DNA from 4 places in the Marinifilum sp. RC60d5 genome. Region 3 is predicted to be linked to each of the others. Evidence: riboswitches for the same ligand, from Rfam matches in the RefSeq annotation. Region 3 holds a riboswitch; each other region holds the start of a gene.
The links. Region 3 has a riboswitch for cobalamin ahead of ACT3CE_RS00075 (TonB-dependent receptor). Riboswitches for the same ligand answer to the same signal wherever they lie in the genome.

Region 1: linked by a shared signal. The riboswitch ahead of cobI (precorrin-2 C(20)-methyltransferase) and the one ahead of ACT3CE_RS00075 (TonB-dependent receptor) in region 3 are both predicted to bind cobalamin.
Region 2: linked by a shared signal. The riboswitch ahead of ACT3CE_RS06900 (putative transporter) and the one ahead of ACT3CE_RS00075 (TonB-dependent receptor) in region 3 are both predicted to bind cobalamin.
Region 4: linked by a shared signal. The riboswitch ahead of ACT3CE_RS08980 (TonB-dependent receptor) and the one ahead of ACT3CE_RS00075 (TonB-dependent receptor) in region 3 are both predicted to bind cobalamin.

What each region holds. Positions count from the first base shown of each region.
Region 1 is NZ_JBQTGK010000002.1:858,461-862,104, forward strand. It holds gene ACT3CE_RS07440 (AMP-binding protein) at 1-322, shown strand, start outside; gene ACT3CE_RS07445 (hypothetical protein) at 432-1,004, opposite strand; cobalamin riboswitch at 1,213-1,413, shown strand; gene cobI (precorrin-2 C(20)-methyltransferase) at 1,675-2,388, shown strand; gene cobJ (precorrin-3B C(17)-methyltransferase) at 2,395-3,644, shown strand, end outside.
Region 2 is NZ_JBQTGK010000002.1:712,457-716,100, forward strand. It holds gene ACT3CE_RS06900 (putative transporter) at 122-1,777, opposite strand; cobalamin riboswitch at 2,199-2,386, opposite strand; gene ACT3CE_RS06905 (putative quinol monooxygenase) at 2,544-2,858, shown strand; partial or broken gene ACT3CE_RS06910 (acetate uptake transporter) at 3,003-3,506, opposite strand.
Region 3 is NZ_JBQTGK010000001.1:17,512-21,155, reverse strand. It holds gene ACT3CE_RS00080 (YhdH/YhfP family quinone oxidoreductase) at 1-988, shown strand, start outside; cobalamin riboswitch at 1,341-1,538, shown strand; gene ACT3CE_RS00075 (TonB-dependent receptor) at 1,608-3,644, shown strand, end outside.
Region 4 is NZ_JBQTGK010000003.1:345,251-348,894, forward strand. It holds gene ACT3CE_RS08970 (iron chelate uptake ABC transporter family permease subunit) at 1-158, shown strand, start outside; gene ACT3CE_RS08975 (ABC transporter ATP-binding protein) at 167-1,186, shown strand; cobalamin riboswitch at 1,339-1,543, shown strand; gene ACT3CE_RS08980 (TonB-dependent receptor) at 1,670-3,644, shown strand, end outside.

The DNA.
Region 1 (3,644 bases), on a different contig from region 3:
TGGTGAGAATATTTATCCGGAAGAAATAGAGTCGGTAATCAACAACTTTAAGCATGTGCTAGAATCCGTTGTGGTCGAGAAAAAAGGAAAATTAGTTGCTATGGTTCATTTTAATTACGAAGAACTCGAGCAGCAATATAAGTATATGAAAAAAGAGGTTGAGAATTATGTCGATCAAACTGTTGATGATTTAATTAAGGAATTACAGATTTATGTGAATTCCCGTGTTAATAAATTTTCGCAGGTTCAAATGGTGGTTGCGCAGGTTGATCCTTTTCAAAAAACCGCAACTCATAAAATAAAACGATTTTTATATCTATAAAAATACAAACAAAAGAGGTTGATAATTTATCAACCTCTTTTGTTTGTAAAGGGCACCATTTTTAAATCAAATTATCCCTGATAAGTTAAATTTTTACAGATATATTTTTTTACTCATCTAAAGACCAACTGTAGATTAAAGAGGCATCTCCCGTAAAATCTTTTTCTCGGTCAATTTCTGTTTGACTTTCAAATTCATCTCCAAAACGTTCAAAAGCACTCACAAAGCCAAAATCTCTATCAGGAATATCATTTAATATCTTCCCAATCATCGAAACGGATTTTTTTGATATTATTAACCATGGAACTGTAGCAGCTCCAACAATATCGGTCACGATTCCGAAAGCATCACCCGCAATACCACTTTCAATTTCTTTTAAAATGGCTCCCAGGTCTCTTTGTGATTTTCGGGTGTGTCTAAGATAGATATGAACATTCAATTCTCTATCGGCAGGCATTTCCCTGCTTAAAATAAATAATCCCTCCGAACCCAGGTCCTGAGTGTCAAAGAAGTATTCATTTTCGTGTCTTTTACTTAGCTTAAATGGTTCTTGAGGAATTGTACTTACCATCATTTTATCTTGCTCTGTTGGATGATCAGCAACAATAATAAAGTATAATTTCCAGTTTTTTTTGGGGCGGTAAATCCTGATTCCGTCAATTTCAAGTCTTATTCTACTCATAGTATTAGTATTTAACGTATTATAAATATATAAAATGTTTTTCATTTGTTTATTGTTAATATGTATTAAGTAATTTAATATGTTCTCGGACAGATATTAAGAGTTTGTTTTCTGATAAGACTAAGATATTCAGTCTGATAAGTTTTTTGCTAAATATGGGAGGTATTTTGTTTGGGATCAGGTCAATAATTCTCAAATTAAAAATCATACATTTGTTGTGTGATTTGGCAATATCAGATTGTAAGATCTGTTATTAAAGAGGGAATTCGGTTGAAGTCCGGAACTGTACCCGCAGCTGTAATCTCTATACCAAACTCTACTGTATTATGTCACTGTATCTCATGAGAGATATGGGAAGGCGCAGCAAGAGGGAGAGAGTCAGAAAACCTGCCTTATAAATTGTTGTTTAATCGATACTTTCGGGAATAAAAGTAGGATTATAAGAAAATAAATGTGTCCACGCTTGTGGAACATGCTGATTTTAGCAAAACAAACACCAGTTTTGTTGATATTGCTAAAACAACAGCTGAATTTCTTTTTGATCTGTCATAATTCTTTTTTCGCTTAAATTTCAATTCAACTTAATTAAAATATAAAGACAATTTTTTGTTTGCTTATACATAAACTGTTGTTTAACAGATATGTATCTTCAAGCTGAATAGTAAAAGATATGATTGAACAAAAAGGGAAGGTTATTGGAGTTGCTCTTGGTCCGGGAGATCCTGATTTAATTACAATAAAAGCTTTAAAATGCTTGCAAAGTGCAGAGAAAATTTATTTTCCGGCTACTACAGGTCCAAAAGGAGAAATAAGTAGTTTTTCTTTGCTGATTTTAAAACAATTAAATTTGGAAGAATCCAGGTTTGTGCCTGTAAATGTTCCAATGAGCAAGGATAGAACACTTGCCGAAAAAGCTTATTCAGATTTATACCTTAAAATAGAACAGGATGTAAAAGTCGGTAAACAGGTTGCTGTTGTAAGCGAAGGAGACATTTCTTTTTTTAGTACATTTTCATATTTGTTAAATGATTTAAATAAGAATCAAATAAATTTTGAAATGATTCCGGGAGTACCTGCCTTTATTTTAGGTGGTTCGATAGGGAAATTACCTCTTGTCACCTTGCAGGATAAGCTAACAGTAGCTCCTGATATTAAGAATGAAGAAGAGTTAAAGTTTTTATTAAAACAAAATGAGACTCTTGTTTTAATGAAAATGTCGAAAATTCGCGATTGGATTAAAGAATATATCGAACAAAATAAATTTCAGTTTTTTTACGGCGAATATTTGGGAACTAAAAAACAGTATACTTGTAAGGATATTGATAGTTTGAGAGACAGAAAGATTCCTTACTTCGCCATTTTAATTTTTTACGGAAACAAATAAAATATCATGCCAAATACTTTAGGAAAAATTACTGTTGCAGGATTAGGACCAGGAAGTCCTGAAATGTTTTTAAATCCGGCCATTGATGCAATAAGAGATGCTGATGTAGTAATCGGTTATAAATATTATTTTAGGTTTATAGAAAGTTTTTTAAAAGAAGGAACTGAGTGCATGGATACTGGAATGAGACAGGAAGTGCAACGTGCAGAAAAGGCTTTTGAATTAGCAGAACAAGGGAAAGATGTGGTGGTTATAAGTTCTGGTGATGCCGGAATTTATGGAATGGCATCTTTGGTATTCGAAATGGCGGAGAAAACAGAATCGAAAGTGGAATTAAATGTGATTCCCGGAATTTCGGCATTTCAGGCAGCTGCTGCTAAATTAGGCGCTCCTTTAAGTCATGATTTAGTATTGCTTTCTCTTTCGGATTTACTTACTGATTTTACGTTGATAGAAAAGCGCATGAAAGCCGCTGCTATGGGCGATTTTGTGACTGCAATCTACAATCCTAAAAGTAAAAAAAGATACTGGCAATTGTATCGTCTTAGAGAGTTGTTTTTAGAAGAGAGAGATGGCACAACACCTGTGGCAATAGTTCGACAGGCAGCTCGTGAAGAAGAAGAAATAACCTTAACTAATTTGCAAGATTTTGATCCTGAAATTGTAGATATGTTCTCTGTTGTTATCATTGGAAATTCGCAGAGTTATATTTCCGGAGATCGATTTATTACGCCGCGAGGTTACTACAGTAAAGAAAAGCAAAATGGCCGTCCGGGACCATTAATTATGCAGGAAAGTTTTAGAACAATTGCGGCAGAATTAAAAGGAATGGATTTGCCATTAGAAACAAAATGGATGCTTCTGCATTGTATACACACATCAGCAGATTTTGAGTTGGCTAAAATTCTTAAGGTTCAAAATAATGCAGCGCCAAAATTGAACGAATATCTTCAAAAAGGAGGAGTAATAATTACCGATGTAACCATGGCAAAATCGGGTATTCGTAAGAAAACCTGCGAGCGTTTAGGTATTGAGGTAAAATGTTACTTGCATGATCCACGAACTATGGATTTGGCCGAAAAGCATGGAATAACACGTACACAAGCAGGAATTCGATTGGCAGTAGAAGAACACCCCGATGCATTGTATGTATTTGGTAATGCACCAACAGCTTTAATTGAGTTGACAGATTTAATGCGTAGTAAAAATATACAACCTGCAGGAGTAATAGCAGCACCAGTAGGATTTGTAAATGT
Region 2 (3,644 bases), on a different contig from region 3:
ATAGTTTTCTATTTAACTATTTTATAGTTGAAAACCCCGCAAAAAGAGAAAACTTTTATGCGGGGTTTATTTGAAAAACAGACCATAATCCTGTCGAGATTATAATCAGGAAAAATATGTTTTAGCTAAACATTAAGACTAAAATTTGCGCAAGTAAAACTCTTAAGAACATTACCAATGGATAAACCGTGGCATAGGCAGTTGATTGAGCCTGAACTGGTGAGATAGAATTTGCAAATTCCAAAGCTGGTGGATCGGTCATTGATCCGGCCAATAATCCGCAAATAGAAAGGTAATTGAGCTTCATTATTCGAGCAATTATTGCAAATGTAATTAAAGGCAGAAACGTAATTGCCATACCATACATCATCCAAATGTATCCTTCGCCCAAAAGTGTTTCTACAAAATGTTTTCCCGATGAAAGTCCTACGCAGGCAAGGAAAAGGACTATGCCAAGTTCTCTAATAAAAAGGTTGGCACTCGGGGTCATATAAAAATCGAGTTTTCCAATTCGTCCGGTATGGCCTAAAATTAATGCAACAAGAAGTGGTCCGCCAGCTAATCCTAATTTTGCAGGAGCAGGTAATCCTGGAATTTGAAAGGGAATGAGTCCGATTATGATTCCAAATAATATCCCCATAAAAATGGGTAAAATGTTAGGGTGAGAAAGATCTTTAACCGAGTTACCTAAAAGTTTAGCTACTTCGGGTAATGCAGTTTTTTCACCAACAATTCTTACTGTATCCCCAAATTCGATACTGTCTTCTTCGGTAGGTACTAGTTCTGTACTATTTCGGTAAATACGGGTAATGTTAACAGGAAAACGTCTTGAAATACCAATTTGCTTGATACTTTTTCCGGTTATTTTTTTATTGGTAATAACGACTTGTTGCATTGCCATTCGACCAGTGATTCCTAAATTTTTGGTTGGTTTAATTTTACCAAGATTTAGTTCAATATTATCAAAATTAGCTTGGGTAGAAACTCCAAATAGTTTGTCGCCCGATTGCAATACCAGTTCGGCATCAGGAGGGAGAAATTCGCCATTTCTTTTAATTCTTGATAGAACAAAATCCTTATTACAGGTACTCATTAAAAAGGCAATATTTCTGCCAAATAGATTCTGGTTGCTTATTTCTATATTTATGGCAATTGGATTTCCATCTAAACCTGTTATCTCTTTACGATATTGTTCCTCTTCTTTTTTAATATTTATTTTGTAGAATATACGAAGTAGAATCATACTAATAATTATCCCGAATATCCCGAAAGGATAGGCTACAGCATATCCCATGCCCACAACTTCGGTGTTTTGAGGCATGTTAAGAACATCGGTAATGGTTTGTTGGGCAGCACCTAAAGCTGGGGTGTTGGTAACAGCACCACACATAACACCTGTAATAACCGATACCGGAACATTAAAAATGTACTTAATAGCTATGGCAGTACAAAATCCCATAAGTACAATTCCTGAGGCAAGCATATTAATACGTAAACCATTTTTTTTGAGAGAAGGAATAAATCGGGGGCCAACTTCTAAACCAATAGAATAGACGAATAGGATTAATCCAAATTCCTTAATAAAGTGGATAACATGAGGATCGGTAACCGCTCCTAGGTGGCCAATTAATAATCCTGAAAATAGTATACCGGCAATGCCCAGTTTAATTTTGAAAAATTTAATCTTCCCAATTAAAATACCTAACACAGCAACCATACAAATAATGATAATGGAAGATGCTGTACTGGGTTTTGTGAGTAAATCTAAAAAATGCATGTAGAGTATTGATTTATTTAGGTTAAATGATTACGGAGTGGTTAAAAAGAACTTTGTGTTTGACAATTAGATAATTCTATTTGTGATACCAAATGCTTAGGGAACTTATTTTTTATAAAAATAATTATAGGTTTTGTAATTAACAAAATGCAAATCTTGTTTTAGCCTTAGTACCTAGTTGCAGATTAGTATTTGTTTATGACGAAGAATCGGTCGTAGTAGTCCTTATAAAAATAGGGTTAATTTTAGCTTTAATTTGGAATGAAAACTTCATAACGCGGGAAGTTTGTTTTGCAACTTTCATAACTTTATTTAATTGAGTTACGATCGAGAGCTTTGCGCAAAAATGTAAAGCAGGCGAAAGAATAGGCTATTAAGCGAATATTTTTGCCGATTTATACTTTATAGCGCGAAAGTTCAATCTAAATTTAAAAATAAGACAGGTTTCCTGGCTTTCCTATTTACAGGGCCTTCCCATTTCATATTTCGAAACAGTGGCATCAATCCTATAAACATATATTTGGAATTACAGTTGCGCGTCAGCTCATGATTTTCACATGATTCCCTTTTAATTCTCTTTTACGAAAAATCCTATTTGTTTGTCGCCGCAAAGATTCGAAATTTTTTTTGAACAAAGCAAATGTTTTGTGATAAATTAAAACATAAAAATTATTGTAACGCTTTAATGCCGATGAATAAAAAAATAGGGGTTTGATAAAAAATTCTTATGTTTGATATTCATAGGAATCCTTTTAAAATTGAACAGATGGAAATAAAAAAAAATGAAACACAACTAGTGTGTATTGCTAAATTTATAGCTAAAGATGGAGAAGTTGAGCAGTTAATTGAAAATTTGCATGCTTTAATTCCATATACTCTGCAAGAAGGAGGATGTATTCGTTATGAATTAAATCAGTGTATTGAAAATCCTAATAGAATTACATTTATTGAGAAGTGGTATAATAAGGAAACTTTCGATGCTCATAATGGTTCATCTTATATTCAGGAGTTTTTTAACGAAGGAAATCCATATCATGTTAAAGAGTTTGAGGTTAGCTTGCACAAGGAGCTGTTGGCCTAGTTAAACTCTAATAATTTTGTATTATAGAATAATTCAAGTTTTTTTTAATAGAAAGAGGCAAACCGATCTGATTTGAGATTTATCGGTTTGCCTCTTTTTATATCACTAAACTTTTACTCGTTAAGAGCAAAGAAAAAGTAATTTTTATTTTCCAGATTTAATCCAGGGTTTTCCAACTTTTAAAATTGTACGACCTGCAACATCGTTAATAATAATTGCTGCCATCATGTACCAGGCGCAAAGGGCACAAATAATTAACTCATATCCTGCAACAAGGTTTAAAAATGGAAATCCGAAGTGTCCTAAATCCAAAAGAATAAAGCCAATTACCAAAGTGGTAAAAGTTGTTGCCATTGCGGTATGAATAAAGAAAGAAGCTACCCATAAGATTAGGGTAAATAAAGTCCAGGCAACTAAATAGTATCCTACATCAGTGGTACTCGATTTATACAATCCAAAGTAGTTAAGCATCCAGATAACTCCTAAACCAATCCAAAAAGATCCGTAAGCCGAAAAAGCTGCAAAGCCAAAATTATTTCCATTTTTGTGCTCTAACATTCCTGCCATTAATTGTGCTAGTCCGCCAAATACAAATCCCATCGCCACAACCGGGCCTAATCCGCACAAACCAATGTTGTGCAATTGTAATAATAGGGTTGTTCATCCAAACCCTCCCAATCCAACAACAGCCGGATTACCTAATTTTACGTTACTCATCGCTAATTTATTTTTCCTGATTCAGCGCGCTAAAATAGCAAATTGTTTATAACCTTGAGACGGCAATTT
Region 3 (3,644 bases):
TAAAGAATTTAAAGCACTTCGAATTTACGAGAAAGAGGGGAAGTTTGTAAGACGAATTGAAAAGTTGAAAATTGACGATCTGCCGATTGGAGATGTAATTGTAAAAGTGAAGTATTCTTCTTTAAATTTTAAGGATGCACTTTCAGTTACAGGCAATAAAGGAGTAACACGAAATTATCCTCATACCCCGGGAATTGATGCTGCCGGAGTGGTAGAATCATCGGCAAGTGGTAAATTTAAAGCTGGCGATAAAGTTATTGTAACTAGCTACGATTTAGGTATGAATACCGATGGCGGATTTGCAGAATATATTCGTGTGCCCGAAGCCTGGGTAGTGGCAATGCCCAAAGAGTTAGATTTTAAGCAGGCAATGATATATGGAACAGCCGGATTTACGGCAGCATTATCGGTGTATCGTTTGTTGGCAGCCGGACAAAAACCCGAAATGGGATCTGTTGTGGTTACGGGTGCTTTAGGTGGTGTAGGCAGTATTGCCATTAGTATATTATCATCAATAGGTTTTGAAGTAATTGCAGCAACTTTTGAGTCAACAGGGGGGGAGACAGTATTGCAGGAGTTAGGAGCTATTAGCAGAATTTCTACTGATATTACTGATGATAAATCGGGAAGACCTCTATTAAGACCATTGTGGGCTGGTGCCATTGATGTTATTGGTGGCAATACCTTACACACTTTACTAAAGGCTTGTAAACCATTAGGAAATGTGACGACTTGTGGTAATGTAGGGTCCGGCGACTTGGCAATGACCGTTTATCCTTTTATATTAAATGGAATTAGCTTAATTGGTATCGATTCGCAGAATTGCCCAATGGAATTAAGACAAAAAGTTTGGGATAAACTGGCAGCCGATTGGAATGTTTATAAAAATAAAGAACAGGTTATAGAATCAAGTTTGGAAGAATTGGATACTTATATCGATTTGATGTTGGAGAAAAAAAGTCGCGGACGAGTAATTGTAAAATTGTAGAAAATAAATTATATAGTATGATAAAGGCAGCCTGCAGGTTGTCTTTTTTTATGCACTATTTTGTTTTATCCGGATAAATTAAGCTGTATTTTATCAGTAAGTTATTTGTAAAAAAATGCGTAATAATTAACAATAATTTAGTATTTATTCTTGTGTAATTCGTGTATTTATTCTACCAACTTAAGCATTTAGTCAATAGTATAATTTTATAATAGGAAGACTATCTATAAAGTTATTGAAATGGATATTTTATACTATTATGCCCATTATCAGTAAATAAGGCGTTTATTTTGGGGTGTTGTTTAACAGGTATACTATTTTATCGTAGCTGTTTTAATTTTAAAAAGTTTATATACTTTTGTGTCAGTTTTGTGATTGATTAGTTTCTATGCTTATCAATAAAGGGAATTCGGTGAAAATCCGAAACTGTACCCGCAGCTGTAAGCTCCGCAATAATGTTTAATACTACAAAGCCACTGTTCATAAATACGATGGGAAGGCAGATTAAACAGGAGTAAGTCAGAAGACCTACAAAGCAATGCTTTTTTTGTCAGTAATTAGTCTCGGGATAGGATTAATACTGTAGACATATATTATCAACAGTTTTTTGATTTTATCGATGATGCGATTAATTATTATTGCCTTGGTGCAATTATGTTTATGCACAAGTGTGTTATATGCACAGGAGTTTGGTTTAGCGGGTAAGGTGAGTAATTCCGAATCGCATAAGCCTATTGAATATGCAAATGTTTATTTGTCTAGTTCTGTAATATCTTACACTAAAACCGACGGTTCTTATTCCTTTGAACATTTAAAACCTGGTATTTATAATTTGTGCATATCTTGTATTGGTTATAAACCTTATCAGCAAAAAATACAAATAAAAACTTCCCATAAAATTGTAAACGTGAGCCTTGTGCCTTCAGTTGAATTGCTTTCGCCAATTGTTGTAACAGGTACAGGAACACGCTATCGTCTTGATAATGTACCTGTGCAAACTGAGATTATTTCAGGAAAGAGTATTCAGGAAATCTCGGGTAGAAGTGTAGAAGAAATCATTTCCAGTTTGTCATCTTCGGTTGATTTTATGCCTAGTTCAATGGGTACAGATATTAAAATTAACGGACTTGGAGAAGACTACGTTTTAATTTTACTAGATGGGAAAAGGTTAACAGGAAGCGTAGGAGGAATAGTAGATTTAAGCAGAATTAATTCGGAAGATATTGAGCAAATTGAAATTGTAAAAGGAGCTTCTTCTACCTTGTATGGATCTGATGCAATTGCTGGTGTTATTAATATTATAAGCAAACGCCCAAAAGGAAAATACAGCATATCAAACAGTAGCCGATTTGGTGCAAATAATGAATGGAAACAGTTAAATACTTTTACTTACAATAAGGGTAATTTGTCGAGTAAAACAACATTTTCAAGAAAACAGAACGACGGATATCAGTTAAACAATATGAAAATAAATACCAAATGGGAATCTAATCATGACTTGCCCTACTTGGTTGCTACTTATGATATGCCCGTTAATAAAAAGCGATCGTATACAGTAAGTCAGTCGTTTAAGTACGATATTAATAAGAATTTGAAATTTAGTACCGATGCTTCATGGTATGAAAAAACGCTATATTTCCCGTTTAAAGGAAGAATGCATAACTATTACTACAATAATAAAAGTGCTTCGCTTGCTGCTAGGTATAAGTTAAAGAATAAAGATTTTATCAACTTTAGTTTCGATTTTGGTAACTATAAGTATTATAACGAATATCCATACAAATACAGCGAGCGTTATATAACAGAAGATGGAGTAGTAAAAAAAACGTACTATCCAGGCGAACGATTTAAAAATTCAGATCAAACAAATCTTACTTTTCAGTTAAAAGGGGTTTTTCATTTGAGTAAGGAGAATACAATAAGTTCCGGATTAGAATATTTAGGAGACGATCTCGAGGCTAAGTATCGTTTAATAAATAATGATGCTAGTGCTTATACTTTATCATTTTATCTTCAGGATGAATTTAAACTATCCAAAAAAATAAATTTTGTAGGTGGTGTGCGTGTTATTCATCACGATCAGTTTGGTGTAATAGCTACTCCAAAAATTGCAGCTATGTACAAAATAGGAAATTTTACCCACCGAATATCTTATGCCAATGGCTTTAAAAGTCCGACTTTAAAAGAACTTTATTACTTCTACGAGAGTGAGCGCATGGGAGTATATCGTTTGTATCTGGGGAATAAGGATTTAAAACCTCAAAAATCTAATTATTATACAATTTCTTCAGAATTTAAATATAAAAAATTCAGAACCAGTTTAAGCCTTTATATCAATAAATTAAAGGATATGATTGATTATAAAATTATACCCACAATTTACGATTACAAAAGAAGAGGAATTGAAGAAACCAAGTTTCGCTATAATATTAATAACGCACAAAACATAGGATTAGACTGGACTTTTAACGCGTTTTTATTTAAAAATTTTACGATTGCTGGCGGATATAGTTACGTTGATGCCCGAAATAAAACACAGGAAGTGAGACTGAATGGGGTATCGGAACATAGTGCAACATTAAAACTAACATGGCTTAAAAATTGGTCAAATTATTTGTTAAATGTGAACCTAAGTGGGAATTATAAATCGGATAAA
Region 4 (3,644 bases), on a different contig from region 3:
TAGGCTCTGCAATTATGTTAATTTGCGATATCTTTTCTCAGTTACCTGGAAATCAAAATACATTACCTATAAATTCGGTAACTGCTTTATTTGGGGGGCCAGTAGTAATTTGGGTGATAATGAGAAGTAGAAACGTAAAAGCATCCTTTGGCGGATAGGTTAACTTATGAAAACAGAAAAAAATAACATATTAGAGACAAAGGATCTTTCTATTGGATACAAGCAAGGGAAAAAAAAAGAGCTGTGCTTACTTTCTGATATAAATTTGACCATTCACAGAGGAGAAATGGTTTGTCTTCTTGGACCAAATGGAGCAGGAAAATCGACTTTAATGAGAACCATTGCAGGAATTCAGACTCCATTGGCTGGATATACTTTGGTAGAAGGAACTCCCATTAAGGATAGAAATTTTAAGGAAATAGCTCAACTTCTTAGTATTGTTTTAACCGAACGAATTGATGTAGGAAACCTTACGGTTTACCACATTGTATCATTGGGACGTCATCCGTATACTTCGTGGATGGGAAAATTGTCGCAGCAAGATAATGATAAAATAAAGTGGGCATTAGAGCAAGTTGGTTTGCTGCATTATGCAAATCATTTTGTCAATCAGTTAAGCGATGGAGAGAGGCAAAGGGTGTTGATTGCTAAAGCTTTAGCGCAGGATACACCATTGATAATGCTTGATGAGCCAACAGCTCATCTCGATTTACCTAATCGTGTGGAGATAATGCGTTTGTTGCATCGTTTGGCCAGAGAGACAAATAAAGCGATTCTTCTTTCTACTCACGAATTGGATTTAGCTTTGCAGGCTGCCGATTTAATTTGGTTAATGGCCTTAAATCAGCCAATAAAAGTGGGAGCTCCTGAAGATTTGGTGTTGAATGGAAGTATGGAAGAGACGTTCCATAATAAATCCTTCAATTTTGATAGAAAGACTGGTAATTTTATCATGAACTATCAGAAAAAACAAAATATTCAGCTTATTGGAAACGACGTAATGGGCTTTTGGACACAAAGAGCTTTATCCCGCGAAGGATATTCTGTTACTTGCGAAGAGGTTAAGACTTGTAAGGTAATATTGAAAGAAGAAAAAATGAACTGGGAGCTTGTAATTAATGGACATACGAGTACATGTAACAGTATTAAAGCATTATTATCGCTTCTTCGTAAAAACTACGAGTAAAGTAAATTTGTTTGCCAATATCAAATAAAAATAATTTAGAGTTAGAATGTAAAATAGACTTACTTTAGTTCTTGTTTGTGAGTGTTTTATCCTAGATGTTATATAATAGATTCTAAATTACAAGATTTCTAAACTTGCTTTTGTTTTTTTTATACATTTGCACCGCGATTGGTTCTCTGTAATCTGTTTTTCAGATTGAGATGAAAAGGGAATCCGGTGAGAGTCCGGAGCTGTTCCCGTAGCTGTAAGCTCAGAATAATGCTTTTTTACCACAATGCCACTGTTCCTAACAAACTGGGATGGGAAGGCCGAAAAAGCAGAGTAAGTCAGAAGACCTGCCAATGCAAACCATAAGTCATTACTTTCGGGACAAGAGTAACAGATTAAAGGATTTGTTTTAAAGGCATAGATGTCTATATTTCTTTCTTTTAGTACTCCCTGATTGTTTTGCATAAGTTTATCAATTTTAATTTATTTTCTATTATGAAAAAAACTATTGTAACAGCTTTTGCATTGCTTTCGATTTTCAGTTTTAAAGCTAAAGCTGATGAAAATCCAGAAAATGTAAACGATACAACAACTGTAAAACACTTAAATCTTTCTGAAGTTGAGGTAAATGCATCACGGGTGAATGCAAAAATGAAAGATTTACCGCAAAAAGTAGATGTAATTACTAAGAGAATAATTGAATCTTCGCCGGCAGCTAATATTGCTGATTTATTAAAAGGAAATTCATCAGTTGATATTCAGCAATATTCGGGGATTAATGCTGGTATTGGTATTCGAGGTTTTGCTGCATCAACATCAAGTAAATACGCAATTATTTTAATTAATGGAAAACCTGCAGGAACCGAGAATATTGCAAGTATTGATTTAAATAATGTAGAGAAAGTAGAGATTTTAAAAGGACCTTTTTCATCGCAATATGGTTCTGATGCCATGGGAGGTGTTGTGAATATTGTTACTAAAGAAAGTAATGGAGAAATAGGAGGATCTGTTGGTCTTGAATATGGAAGTTTTCAGACTTCTAAAGCGAATGTTAGCGTAGGAGGATCTATATCCGAGAGTGTAGATTTTGATTTTTCTTATGCTTTCCATAATCAGGGAAAAGATTATAAAGTTGGTGATAATAATCTTTACGATGAGGATTATGCAAAAACCATATTGGATGCTACAACTTATGGTGAGAGAATGGAAAACACTAAATTTCAGAAGCATAGTTTAAATGCTAGACTTGGAATTAAGCTTGCTGAGGATTGGAAATTGAACCTTAACGGATCCTACTATAACGGAAATGATATCGAAACACCAGGTTCTTTTTGGCATGTTTATGGTATGGACTCTAAAGATTTGAAAAGATATACTTTAGGGTTTGACGTAAAAGGACAGGCTGGTATTCATAATCTTACTTTTTCTCCTTATTTCTCAAATCAGGATGAAACAAATAAAGATTTGGATAATGATGCTTATGGTGATACAAAATATACCTATAAGAATTATGGATTTCAGTTGAATGATGCTATTCAGATTAATGATCATACTTTAGCAATTGGGGTTGATAATAATGTTCAAAAATATGAGAGTTTAAATTATACTACCGAAGGTACTTTGGAATCTCCATTTCAACCAGATTATAATAATATTGCAACAGGCATATACTCTCAATTTCAAATGAAATTTTTAGAGGGTAAGTTGAATGCTTCTATAGGTATGCGTGGTGATAATGTAAAGTTTAAAACCAAAGCAAATGAGTTTTTTGGTAACAATTCCAGCTCTGAAGATTATTGGGTGTTTACAAAAAATATCGGTCTAAAGTATAATATTGTTGGAGGATTATCGGTTCATTCTAGTTGGGGTGATGCTTTTCTTGCACCAAGTGCATTCCAAGTAGCTGGTGAGTACGAAACAGCATTTGGTAAAACAGTAGGAAAAGCAAATTTAGACCCAGAAAAATCAAATACCTGGGATTTAGGTTTTGCATTTAAAAACTTTAAAAAAGGAATCAATTTCGATTTTACTTATTTTGATACTCATCATACTGATAAAATTGTAAATGATTATTTAGATAATGGAGATAAAACATTCGCAAATGCTGATAAAGCAGATATGAATGGATTTGAAGTTCTTGCTTCTTATGATTTTGGAGCTTTATCTGATTACGATTATTCTCTTCGTATCTATTTAAATTACACTCATATTATAGATGCAACTGTCGAAAGTAAGCAATTTGATGGATCTTATTTGAAAGATCAAATGTTCTATGTTAGAGATAATAATGCATCTTTTGGAATCGAATTTGATAATTTAAAAGGTTTCTCGACTCGATTAAATGGCAGATATGTTGGTCATCGTTATGAAGATAATTACATGTATGCAGCTGATTATTCGAATTGGCCAAATATTACTAGAGCTCCTATAAATTATAAAGGTGAAGAGGTTAGAGCTAGTTTAATTAACG